3 regions of the Thermoanaerobacterium sp. CMT5567-10 genome follow, and region 1 is predicted to be linked to each of the others. Evidence: riboswitches for the same ligand, from Rfam matches in the RefSeq annotation. Region 1 holds a riboswitch; each other region holds the start of a gene.
The links. Region 1 has a riboswitch for S-adenosylmethionine ahead of metA (homoserine O-succinyltransferase). Riboswitches for the same ligand answer to the same signal wherever they lie in the genome.
Positions count from the first base shown of each region.

Region 2: linked by a shared signal. The riboswitch ahead of Q2T46_RS08310 (homoserine dehydrogenase) and the one ahead of metA (homoserine O-succinyltransferase) in region 1 are both predicted to bind S-adenosylmethionine.
Region 3: linked by a shared signal. The riboswitch ahead of Q2T46_RS03800 (methylenetetrahydrofolate reductase) and the one ahead of metA (homoserine O-succinyltransferase) in region 1 are both predicted to bind S-adenosylmethionine.

Region 1 covers NZ_CP130558.2:865,441-869,938, forward strand. Annotated here, with positions in the region: gene copZ (copper chaperone CopZ) at 11-235, opposite strand; gene Q2T46_RS04515 (geranylgeranyl reductase family protein) at 312-1,475, opposite strand; gene Q2T46_RS04520 (YtrH family sporulation protein) at 1,580-1,906, shown strand; gene Q2T46_RS04525 (hypothetical protein) at 1,903-2,346, shown strand; SAM riboswitch class I at 2,440-2,548, shown strand; partial or broken gene metA (homoserine O-succinyltransferase) at 2,612-3,528, shown strand; gene Q2T46_RS04535 (APC family permease) at 3,680-4,498, shown strand, end outside.
Region 2 covers NZ_CP130558.2:1,604,611-1,609,108, forward strand. Annotated here, with positions in the region: fluoride riboswitch at 25-85, opposite strand; gene Q2T46_RS08310 (homoserine dehydrogenase) at 156-1,448, opposite strand; SAM riboswitch class I at 1,512-1,614, opposite strand; gene recR (recombination mediator RecR) at 1,869-2,468, opposite strand; gene Q2T46_RS08320 (YbaB/EbfC family nucleoid-associated protein) at 2,482-2,817, opposite strand; gene dnaX (DNA polymerase III subunit gamma/tau) at 2,890-4,491, opposite strand.
Region 3 covers NZ_CP130558.2:720,353-724,850, reverse strand. Annotated here, with positions in the region: gene Q2T46_RS03815 (RnfABCDGE type electron transport complex subunit B) at 1-476, shown strand, start outside; gene Q2T46_RS03810 (SoxR reducing system RseC family protein) at 512-925, shown strand; gene Q2T46_RS03805 (DUF362 domain-containing protein) at 1,112-2,041, opposite strand; SAM riboswitch class I at 2,197-2,291, shown strand; gene Q2T46_RS03800 (methylenetetrahydrofolate reductase) at 2,350-3,249, shown strand; gene Q2T46_RS03795 (homocysteine S-methyltransferase family protein) at 3,272-4,498, shown strand, end outside.

The sequences.
Region 1 (4,498 bases):
TTATAATATTTTAAGCTTCATATCCTGCATCAATAATTGCTTTTTTCATGTTATCTATTGTAACTTTTTTGGGATCGTATGTTACAGTGACATTGGCTTTATCTAAGTCTACTGTCGCTTTTGATACTCCATCAAGTGCTTTTAAGGCTTTCTCTACAGTCATTTTGCAATGATTGCATGACATTCCCCTTACATCAATCGTTGTAGTCTCGCCTTTTGGACCAAATAAACTCATATTTAAACTCTCCTTTCATATACTCATTAGGGGTATTACCTATACATAGTTTAATTTAACTGCATCTTGATGTCAACTATTTTATGTTCACATCTCTTTCTACTTTCATTTTCGTCTTAGATTTCATTATACCCAGTGCATACAATGGAACTTTTATCTTAAAATTCATATAATTATTATCCCCCATCATTATATCTACAAAGTATGATAGCACATTTGGAAAATATCTTACTGATTTTTCTATGAAGTCCATATTATTGTAAGTAAATTGCGCTAATCTGTATGCCCATCTTATGTCAGGCACAACTTCTCTATTAAGCCTAAGAGTATATTCGTCAAGTTCGCATTCTCCATTGAAATGCTTTTTTATAACGTCAAATGATATATTTGCAGTAAGCAAAGCATTGTATATTCCCTCACCTGTAAATGGATCGGCAAGCCTTGTGGCATCTCCAATTAGCATTATTTTATCATTGTTAAATGTCCCATTTCTTCCATTCTGAAATGACAGTTGATGCCCGTATATTTTGCATTCTTCTACATTGCCAACTACAATTTCGTCAATCATATTAGAAAGATTTTCCTTTATTTTTGATGTTTTACTTAAAAAAGTTCCAACGCCGATAGACAATCTATCTTTTTTGGGAAATACCCAGCCGTAGCCGTATTTTATAGCATTAAAGTCTACCACAACTTCTCCCTTTAATCTTTCAACATCGCTATTATCAACGTATATTTCTGCTTCAAGTGCAATACCTTTTTTGCCGTTTAATAAATTTGCTTTATGTGCCACAGTACTGTTTATTCCATCCGCACCTACTAATATCCTTGTTTCATATTCGCCTTTGTCTGTCACAACAACAACTTCTTTGTCATTGTTGTAAAAATCAAAAACCGTTTCTCCATCATGTATTTCACATCCCATTTCATTCGCTTTGTCTATTAAATATTTATCAAATTTAGTTCTATCCACTTGATATATGATAGGTTTTTCAGTCTCTAGGACTACTGATTTATTGTTTGGAAATTTAAAAGCAATCTTATATGTGGTATCCTCCACATAATCACTTATATCAAGATCTAACATTTTATAGCACCTTGGCGTTATTCCACCGCCGCACGCTTTATATCTCGGTATAGTATGCTTTTCTATCAATAAAGCTCTATATCCTTGAGTTGATAATTTTCTAGCTAATGTAGATCCTGCAGGTCCGCCGCCAATGATAATTACATCATACATTTTTTTCACCTCTATATTAAATTATAATTGCAATGCTTAACAAATAAAAGTTGCACATCAGATATTTTAAATTTGATAAGCATATAAATATATGAGGTGGTTTTATGTTAATAAAAGTATTCAGAATTTTTTTCATACCATATTTTACATCCCTTGGTGTAGTCGTTGGTGGTACTATTTTAGGCTCTCTTTCATCCCTTTTCATATTTGAGTCTCCCATAAAAATAATTAATTCCATACTGAAAGATATAAGACTTTGGGCTATACTGGTGGGGCTTGGAGGATCTTTTACTACAATAAGAGGTCTTGAAATTGGTTTTAGCGGTGAATTTACACAGCTAGCAAAACAAGGATTAATTCTTTCTGGTGCTTTTCTAGGTTCTTATTCCGGATTTAAATTGATTACCTGCATAATAGGTGAATTCAAATGAATAAAATCACATCATTCGTAAGTGTCTTTTTAATAGGTGTAATTATAGGGGGATCAATTGTAAATGTGGTAAATGGCATCGTGATCGAAAAAATATCATTTGAAAGAGATGCATATAAATTAAACAATGCAGCACTAAATGAAAAAATAGAAAAATTGAATGAATCATTAAAGAATCAATCGTATAGAGTAGTAACTGATATAAAACCTTATGTTTCTAATAGTGACAGTAAAATCAGAATAGAAGTTGAAAAATATGTTAATGAAAAGTTGAAAGATATTTATGGAAAGCAAGTCGAAAAAATTAATCCAGATTTAATTTTTAACATATTCGATGGTCGAATTCTATCTATTGAGAATAAAAAAGTATCTTTAAAAGTAAAACACATTGTAGTAAGTACGACAATAGAAATATACATAACCGCACAGATAAATGAATAAATGAAGGAAAAATAAAGAGCAAGTTAACTTGTTATTGACATTAACAATTAACGAATATATAATTAATTTAACAATTTAATATTATAAATTCAAAACTCATCAAGAGTGGTGGAGGGACTGGCCCTGTGAAACCCGGCAACCGTCATATTTTTATGAAAATGGTGCTAATTCCTGCAAAGCGTTTAGCTTTGGGAGATGAGAAGATGTGAGTATTTACGCCTCTTCTCAGGAGGCGTTTTTATTTTACGCTTAAGGAGGTACAAAAATGCCAATAAAAATACCTGACGGACTACCTGCAATTGATATTTTAGCAAAGGAAAACATATTTGTGATGGCCGAAGAAAGAGCGATTCATCAAGACATACGGCCACTAAAAATCGCAATCTTAAACTTAATGCCTACAAAAAGCGTCACAGAAACACAGCTATTAAGACTTCTTAGCAATAATCCCTTGCAGATAGATTTAACATTTCTATATACTGCCTCTCATAAACCTAAAAACACTGCACCAGAGTATTTGGAAACTTTTTACAAAACATTTGATGATATAAAATACGAAAAATTTGATGGACTTATTATAACAGGAGCACCGGTAGAAACCTTGGACTTTTCGGATGTTGATTACTGGCATGAGCTTAAAGAGATAATGGAATGGAGTAAACACAATGTGTACTCTACATTTCATATTTGCTGGGGTGCTCAAGCTGGTCTTTATTACCATTATGGCATTCCTAAATACCCTTTAAAAGAGAAAATGTTCGGCGTATTTCTGCATAAAGTATCCAAAAAAATGTCGATTTACTGCGAGGTTTTGACGACGAATTTTATGCTCCCCATTCCAGGTACACAGAAGTAAGAAAGGAAGATATCCAATTAGTTGATGACCTTGAAATACTTGCTGAATCAAATGAAGCAGGGCTATATATAATAAGCGCAAAAAATGGCAGACAAATATTTGTCACAGGCCACTCTGAATACGATCCATTGACACTGAAATCGGAATACGAAAGAGACTTAAAAAAAGGCATACCGATAAAAATACCAAAACATTATTTCCCGGGAGATGACCCCAACAATGAACCAATTGTAAAGTGGAGAAGCCATGCAAACCTGCTCTTTTCAAACTGGTTAAATTACTACGTATATCAAAAAACGCCGTATGACATAAACTCCATTGAATAGACAATATATTTGTGCAGGAATAGAGATGTCGATAATCTTCTATTCCTGCATATTTTTATATATATCCTGCAAAATTATTCATTGACTTTTTTACTGCTCTGTGCTAATTTAATTATGCTATTTTAAAAATTTATAGAAAGGAATCATATATATGGAGAAAACACAAAAGCTCAAAAAAGACATAGGCTTATTTATTGCGACAGCATTAGTGACAGGCAACATGATGGGATCTGGCATATTTATGCTTCCAGCTACATTAGCATCAAAGTCCGGTCCCGGTGCAACAATACTTGCATGGCTCATTACAGGCATAGGGTCAATCCTTTTAGCATTGTCATTTGCAAACCTAGGCTCAAAGATTCCAAAGGCTGGTGGTCCGTATGAGTACTCAAAATTAGCTTTTGGCGACTTTATAGGTTTTATAAATGCATGGCTTTACTGGAATGGTTCTTGGATCGGAAATGCCGCTGTAGTCATAGCAGTTGCAAGCTACTCAAGTGCTCTATTTCCAATTTTATCTCAAAGCCACCTAGCAGCTTTTTTATACACAAGCGCTATTTTGTGGATTTTTACAATAATAAATATAATAGGTGTAAAAAGAGCTGGCTCGACACAAACAACCATAACTGTCTTTGAAGTATGCCTTTTTTTATTTTTCATAATTGTGTCTGCAGTGCATTTCAAAACAAGCAATGTTTTACCTTTGTTTCCAGCAGGAAAGGGCATAAATACACTGTCTGCAGCAGCTACTTCCACATTATGGGCATTTGTAGGACTTGAAACTGCGTCGATAACTGCTGAAGAAATCAAAAACCCTGAAAGAAATGTGAAGTTAAGCACGATTTTTGGCATATTAATCGCAGTAGTAATGTATCTAGCTATAAATCTCTCTGCGATGGGTGCAATGCCTCAAAACGAACTTGCAAAAAGTGCTTCTCCAATTGCTGACATACTTAAACAGTTTTTAGGT
Region 2 (4,498 bases), 740 kb from region 1:
AAATAAGCTCCTATTGAGTTAGTATACCCAATAGGAGCCATCAGCTTCGATGCATTTAAAGGTGAGCTCCATCACCTTACAACAACAATTATATCACAGATTTGTTTTTAAAGTAAATATTTCATAATGATATACATTCTATTTTGCCTAATTTTTTATATAACTTCACTTTCTATTGTGTTAACATGTCTAATATCCTCTTCATTGCCGTTATACAACACCTTGAAGAGACTCTCTATCGTACTCATTTTTTTATTTTCTAAACTTTCTATAAACCTGTTTATATCATTATCAAAAAGCTTGAAAACTGCCGCAAAAGTATTGCCATCATAAACAGACTCTTTAAACGAAGCACCATTATCAGTAAAAAATTTTAAAATATTTTTTATATTAAACTTGTAAAAGAGTTTAAGTCTTATATAAAATACATCTGTAAAACTACCGTTAAAAACTGAAATATGTTTTGCCGTACGATTTGTTTTTATGCCGTAATTCAATAGTATATCTATTAAATCTGCAACAACTGAATCCCCTGTAGGCATTTGTCCTGCACCTTTTCCAATAAAAATAAGCTCTTTGAAACCATCTCCTCTCAGTATAACAGCATTGTTTACATCGCCAACACTTGCTAAAATATTGTTAGCTTCTATTAGTATAGGCTCTACACTCCCATAGACATTGCCTTTCTCGTATTTAGCCCATGCAAATGGTTTAATTTTATATCCCCATTTTCCGGCATAATATATATCATCATATTTTATTTCATTTATACCATATCTCATTATTGAATTAACAGAAACATCAACATCAAATGCTTTTTTTATGAGAATCACAAGCTTATACAGAGCATCGAATCCTTTTATATCGTAATCCGGATTGCTTTCCGCATACCCTCGCTTTTGAGCAGCTGCAAGTGCTTCATCATATTTCATTCCCTTTTCTATTATCTGTGTCAATATGTAGTTTGTCGTACCGTTTATTATTCCTCCCACAAAATTTATTTCATCGGTTATTTTGAGTCTCTCAATCTGATGTATAACAGGTATTGCTCCAGCAACACTTGCCTCAAATTTCAAAAATACACCATTTTCATCTGCCATTTTTCTAAGCTCGCCTCCATATTTTGCCATCAACTCTTTGTTTGCAGTAATAACATGCTTCTTAGAAATTAACGCCTTTTTCACGTAATCGTAAGCAGGATCAACTCCTCCCATTACTTCAATTATTGCACTTATTTCGCTATCACACAAGATTTCGTTAGCATCAATTGTTAGTATTTCATCTATACCATTAATATTTCTCGGTTTATCAGGATGCTTCACTAGTATTTTTTTTATTTCAGGATAAAACCCCGTTTTTTGTTTTATATGCTGTTTTCTTGATGTGACTATTTTATAGACTCCGCTTCCTACTGTTCCAAATCCCAGCAATCCAATCTTAAATTCCATGTGGCATACCTCCTAAAAATTTTTGGCCCTCTTCAATGAGAAGAGGGCCAAAATACGCCGCTCCTCTCATCTCTCAGGTATTTCCTGCAGGATTTGGCACCAAGCGTAAATAAATGCCGGTTGCCGGGTTTCATCGGGCCAGTCCCTCCACCACTCTTGATAAGAGGATTCCAATATTCTCTTTTAAATTTATTAATGAATATATTATCACTTTACACTATTATAGTCAAGCATTCTTTTAATTCTGGTATCTTGTATTTTAAAATTCTCCTTGAAAGTTGATTAAAAAAGTGTTCAGCAATATTCCTTAATTATTATTTCCTTGATTCTGAACAAAAAAATCATGGCTTGAAAGAAACTTTTCTTTCCTTATTACCATGATTTTTATGGTACTTTGATATGAATTTAATTTTTGTAAATTTACATTTCCCTTCTACCTTCCAATGCCCTCGATAAAGTAACAGAATCAGTATATTCGAGGTCACCACCAACAGGTACACCATGTGCTATCCTCGTCACTTTTATGCCAAAAGGTTTTATAAGTTTTGCAATGTACATAGCAGTCGCTTCGCCTTCTATATCGGGATTTGTCGCTAAAATAATCTCTTTTATGTCGTTATTATTAATCCTTTCTAGCAATTCTTTTATCTTTATATCTTCTGGTCCTATACCGTCCATGGGTGAAATTACACCATGCAGCACATGGTATAAACCACGATACTCCCTTGTTTTCTCCATAGCTACTACATCTTTCGGATCAGATACCACACAAATAGTAGATGAATCTCTGGTTTCATCGCTACAGATATTGCATAAATCGCTATCAGTGAAATTATAACACTTGTTGCAGTATTTTAAATTGTTTTTTGCCTCCAATATAGCATTAGATAAATTAATAACGTCATCTTTTGGCATATCCAAGATGTAAAATGCAAGTCTTTGTGCTGTTTTTCGTCCAATACCTGGAAGTCTTGATAATTCATCAATAAGCCTTGACAATGACCTCGAATAAACATTCATCAATTAATTCACCTCAAAATAAGCCTGGTATATTAAAGCCTCCTGTAATTTTTCCCATTTCCTCTGCAATCATGTGTTCAGCACTTCTTAAAGCCTGATTTACTGCTGCTAAGACTAGGTCTTCTAGCATCTCCACATCGTCCTTATCAACAACGGCAGGATCAATCTTTATACTGATCAATTCTTTTCTTCCATTGGCTACTACCTTTACAGCTCCACCGCCTGCAGACTCTTCAACCGTCTTGTTTTCAAGCTCTTCCTGCACTTTCTTCATTTGCTCTTGCATCTGTTGCGCCTGTTTTATCATGTTGTTCATGTTAAAACCGCCAGGAAATCCTCCTTTTGCCATTCACAATACCTCCTATTAATATTTAGTGTTCTCTTCCTATTTATATGCTGATTTTGGCTGGGTAGTGATAAATTAATCTATAATTTCTACATCGCCAAAATATTTTTTTACCGCTTCAATCAACTCGTCATCTTCATTTTTTTTGACTACTACGTTCACTATATAATCTTTTCCAGTGAATTTCTTAATAACATCTTTAATATAATCTTTATTTTCAACTTTATTCAGTTCATCTTTGTAGAATTCATGCTCCTTTGGATATTCTATCATAAAATTACCGTCTTTCAAATACGGTTTGCCTAAACTCAAAAAAGAAAAAATCATAGGTCTATCTTTTTTTATTATATTCAATACTTTATTAAAGACTTCATTTACATCGATTTTATCGCTTTTATCTGCACTCTCAGTAATTTCTATGTGCTCTTTTTTTATTTCATCTGCAGCAACTTTATCATCTTCAACACCCTTTTCGGATTTTACTACATCTTTTTTCGATATAATACCATCATCATTTTCTCCATTAAATGCTACTTTAACGTTATTCAATCTACTTTCCAGTTTCTTAATCCTATCTAAAATGCTGTCTATATCAGGTGATATTTCAGGATTTATAAGCTTCAATACTGTTATTTCAAATAATATTCTTGGTGATTGCGCGTATCTAATTTTCCCTTGTAAATCTATCAATTTTTCTATGGCATTAGACAAAAACGACATATCAAATTCCGACGCCTTCAATATTTTATCGTTTATCTCTGTTTCTAATATTTCTTCGGACTCTGTACCGCATGTTTTGTAAATAACAACGTCCCTCAAAAATGAAAGCATCGCTTTGATCAAATTGCTTACATCTATGCCATAAAGCATCAATTTATCTATCTGATTTATGACTTCCTTTGCATTTCTATCATTTATGCTTTTTACAAGAGTGTATAATGTATCATCATTTACAGTACCAAGAATGTCACATACATCATCATACGTTAAAACATCATTGTATGACACACACTGTTCAAGTATGCTTATGGCATCTCTCATAGAGCCATTTCCATGACGGGCAATCATCGCAATAGCTCTATTTTCTATGCTTATGTTGCTGTCTTTTGCAATCTTCTCTATATTTTGTGAAATGACTCTTGATGGTATCCTTTTAAAATCAAATCTCTGACACCTTGACAAAATAGTTGCAGGTATTTTGTTTGGCTCTGTAGTAGCTAATATAAATATAGCATGTGATGGCGGCTCCTCCAACGTTTTTAAAAGCGCATTAAAAGCACTTCCTGATAGCATATGAACCTCATCGATAATATACACTTTGTACTTACATATAGATGGTGCATATATTATATTGTCTCTAAGTTCTCTTACATCATCAACGCTGTTATTTGAGGCTGCATCTATCTCTATTATATCTATAAGGGAATTGTTGTTTGCAGATTCACATATTTGGCATCTATTGCAAGGCTCACCTTCTACACTGTTAGGACAATTGACTGCTTTTGCAAAAATCTTGGCAACACTGGTTTTGCCTGTGCCTCTAGTCCCACAAAAAAGATAAGCGTGTCCTATTCTTCCCGTCTTTATCTGATTTCTTAACGTTCTAACAATATGATTCTGTCCTAAAACCTCACTAAAATTTCGAGGTCTGTATTTTCTGTATAATGACTGATACATAAAAAAC
Region 3 (4,498 bases), 150 kb from region 1:
AATATTTTGGCATAGATGATTGTAGGTCAGCAGTGCAGTACCAAGAGGGATCAAAAGATTGCCGTTTTGGATGTCTTGGCCTTGGAACTTGTGAAAAATTATGTCCATTTGACGCTATACATGTAAACGGTGATGGAATTGCTGTTGTTGATGAGGATAAATGCACTGGCTGCGGAATTTGCGTAGATGCATGTCCAAAAAATATAATAGAGCTAGTTGATGCGGAAAGTAAGACTAGAGTCATATGTTCTAATACTTATAAAGGTAAAGATGTAAGGCCAGTGTGTACAGTTGGATGTATAGGATGCAAAGCGTGCGAAAGAGCATGTAATTATGATGCTATACATGTTATAAACGATCTGGCGAAAATAGATTATGAAAAATGTACATCATGCATGGCTTGTGTTGAAAAATGTCCTACCGACTCTATATATCCATTTAAGTCTAGTTTAATTGCAAATAAGACAAATGTATAATATTGAATAAGAATTTCTTTAAATGAGGTGTTATGATGGTTGAAAAAGGATGCGTTGCCAATATAAAAGATGGAAAAGCAAAAGTTGAGCTATTAAGAAATGATATGTGCGGGAAATGCCATGCATGTGATATGGGAAGCAATAACAGAATGATGGTTGAAGTTGATGCAATTGATGAATTAAAAGTTGGTGATAATGTTTTATTAGAAATTAAAGAAACTTCAATGTTAAAGGCTACTATGATAATGTATGGCATACCGCTTTTATTTTTCTTTGTAGGTGTGTTTGTTGGTTATGCCATAGCAAATATATTTGGAATAGATAAATTTTCCCAAATGATAGAAGCTATATCGGGACTATTATTTACGGCTATATCATTTATAGGCATTAAATACTATAGTAAAAAGGTAATAAATAAAGAATACAAACCTGTCATTAAAAAAATATAAAATGCGTATGATTCCACTGCAAAACTAATTATTATCTAGTTTTATGCAATTCCAAAATTTGCCTAAATTATTATATTATGAAATATTAAAAATGTTTTATCTAATAATAGATAAAGAAGACTTTTGCAGTGGAATCTCATAATATATTTAATAATTAAAACCTTTTATTTGTGCAACTTAACATTTTTATGATTTGCCAGGCACCATTTGTTTGATTCCGTTAGAATCCAGTGCAATGCCGTAACCGTATGCTAAAGTTGAAAAATTTAATTCAGCCTGTTGCAATGGTATTCCTTTAATTGTGACATTTTTTAATTCGCCTGTTCCTACACCTCTTTTGGCACATTGAAATAGATAATTTACCCCTTGAGGCATGAATCCAAACATTCTGGCACCTACCGTATCAGTTGCTACAGGATCAGTTCCTGCTATTATCATGTTTGCATTGATAGGCTTTCCTTCAGATGGGCCTGTGCCTATCATCGCTTCTTGTCCACTTAAAATCGTAAGATCTATAGAGATTTTTTCTGCCATTGCTCTTATGAAGTTGTGTAGATCATCATGTATCCCTAGGTTTTTTTTGGGAAATCCGTGTATTTCTGCAGGAGGCCAGCTTAAGGCTATGTTTTTTATTCCAAGGGATACAGTCGCTTCCTCGTGTATTTTCATTTGAGTGAATGAAATCAAAACATCCATCTTTTCATAAAGCTCATTTACTTTTGTAGATTTAACAAGGCAATCGTCCAGCAAAAGCTCTACATAAGGTCCATAATTTAAATCCACGAACTCTACGCCTTCTTCTGATATGACTTTATCAATGCCATTATCTGACATGACTTTTGGCGTAGGATCACCGCCAGAACCGGCAGCGATTACTATTCTTCCGGGATTTTTTGATTTTATATACCTGATTAATGCCCTTAATGTATTTGGACCGACTATTGTACCGCTTTGTGGCGGTTTGCTTTTGACAAAATTAGGTGTAATCACAACTGTATTGCCTGCATCTATTAAATTTTGAAGTGGAAGTAAATTTAATGCGTTGTTTAGGTTTTCTATTTCATCAGGTCCTGATGTGATGGAAACTACAGGTTCGACTATTTTTCTGTATCTCATAAAATCACCTCATATATATCTTTTCACATTTAAAAAAAAATAAAAGCTAATTATTACATAAACGGTTCTAAGGAATTTTAATGATTCAACAAATATTTCATTGACATTTAACCATCTGGATTGTATTATATAATTTAACAAATTAATATAATAAACTCTTATCAAGAGTAGCGGAGGGACTGGCCCTATGAAGCTCGGCAACCGGATATCACGGTGCCAATTCCAGCAGCATATCGCTGAAAGATGGGAGCACATTTATCTCTTCTTTTGGCGAAGAGATTTTTTTATTTTTATCAGGAGGGGTTATATTGTTAAATTCAAAAAATTTATGTCAAAAGCTCAATAACCGTGAATTTGTTGTTACTGTTGAGATGTCAACGCCAAAAGGAGCTGATATTTCAAATTCTATTGAAGAAGCAAGAAAATTATATGGGATAGTGGATGCTTTAAATATAACAGACTGTCCTATGGCAAACATGAGGATGAGTCCGATTGCGCTTGCACATCTTCTACAAAATCATCTAAATATAGAAACTATATTCCATCTTACTTGTAGGGATAGGAATCTTATAGGTCTTCAAGCAGAACTTTTAGGGGCATATGCTCTTGGAGTAAGAAATATTCTTGCATTGACAGGAGATGACCCTAAACGTGGAGACGTACCTGAAGCAACTGGTGTATACGATGTGGATTCTATAGGGTTAATTAAGATTGCAAAGTCGCTAAACAACGGTTTTGACTACAGTGGAAACAAACTGGAGTCATCCACAAGCTTTTGTATAGGTACTACAGCAAATCCAAATGATTTAAGCAAAGAATCAATAGAAAAATTAAAGATAAAAATAGAAAATGGGGCATCGTTTATACAGACGCAACCTGTTTATGATGAAAAAATTTTATATAGATTCCTTGATGCAATAAGCAAGTTTGGCATACCTGTTTTAGTAGGTGTTTTACCGCTTAAAAGTTATAAAATGGCTGTCAATTTAAATGCAAAGGTACCAGGCATTGAAATACCTGACTACATCCTCGAAAGATTAAAAAACAACGGAAAAGGCGAAGGACTTAAAATTACAGTAGAGCTTATAAATAAGATAAAAAATCTGGTAAATGGTGTTCATATTATGCCACTTGGGCGGACTGACATGGTCGTCGATATTGTCAACAGTGTAAAAAATATTAAGACAGATATTAAAGAAGTTTTGTAATCACTGTAAGGAGATGTATCAATTGGATATTTTTAAGAATTTAAAGAATGGTGTGATTGTGTTTGATGGAGCAATGGGCACTATGCTTCAAATGAAAGGGCTTAAAACAGGAGAGTGTCCAGAGTACTATAACATTACACACCCAGATATCGTATATGAAATTCATAAATCGTACATTGATGCCGGTGCTGATGTCATCGAAACAAATACATTTGGCGCCAATAGAATAAAATTAAAATCATACAATCTATCAGATAAATTACTTGAAATAGTCAAAAGTGCGGTACATATAGCAAGAAAAGCAGCTGGCAATAAAACGGTTGCCCTTTCGATGGGACCTATAGGGGAACTGATGGAGCCTTTTGGCAAGCTTACATTTGATGAAGCGTATAATGCCTTTTCTGAAGTGGCTGTAGAAGGGGAAAAGGCAGGGGCAGATGTGGCGCTAATAGAGACAATGTCAGACATTTTAGAAGCAAAGGCAGCTATTCTCGCAGTTAAAGAGAATACAAATTTAAAAGTAATATGCACTATGACGTTTCAAGAAGATGGTAGGACACTGATGGGTACAGATCCTGTTACAACCGTTGTGAGTCTTCAAGGATTGGGACTTGACGCTATTGGTGTCAATTGTTCTACAGGGCCTGATATGATGGCTGATATAGTGAAGAAGATGTCGGAAGTTGCGCGAATACCTATTTTGGCGCAGCCCAATGCCGGTATGCCGCATTTAAAGGATGGTAAGACGTTCTACAATGTATCGCCGGAGCAGTTTGCACATCAGTCAAAAAAACTTTTAGAGTGTGGTGCATCTATTGTAGGTGGCTGCTGCGGGACCACTCCGGAATTTATTAAGCTTTTGAAAGCTGAAGTACATGGTGCAGAGAAAAAGTCTGCAATGAAAGAATACACTGCAGTTTCATCAAATACAAAAACTGTTTTTATAGGTGGTAATAATCCAATATGTGTAATTGGAGAAAGGATAAATCCAACAGGTAAAAAGAAATTAAGCGCTGCTATTAAAGATGGGAATTTAAACATTCTTTTTGATGAAGCAAGCTCACAGGAAAATTTAGGCGCCAATGTACTTGATATAAATATTGGTGTACCAGGGATAGATGAAGAGAAGCTGATGCCTTATGTGGTCTCACAGATTCAAAATATTGTCAATCTGCCACTGCAGATAGACAGTAGCAATGTCAAAGCAATAGAAAAAGCAGTAAGGATAGTAAGAGGAAAACCAATTATA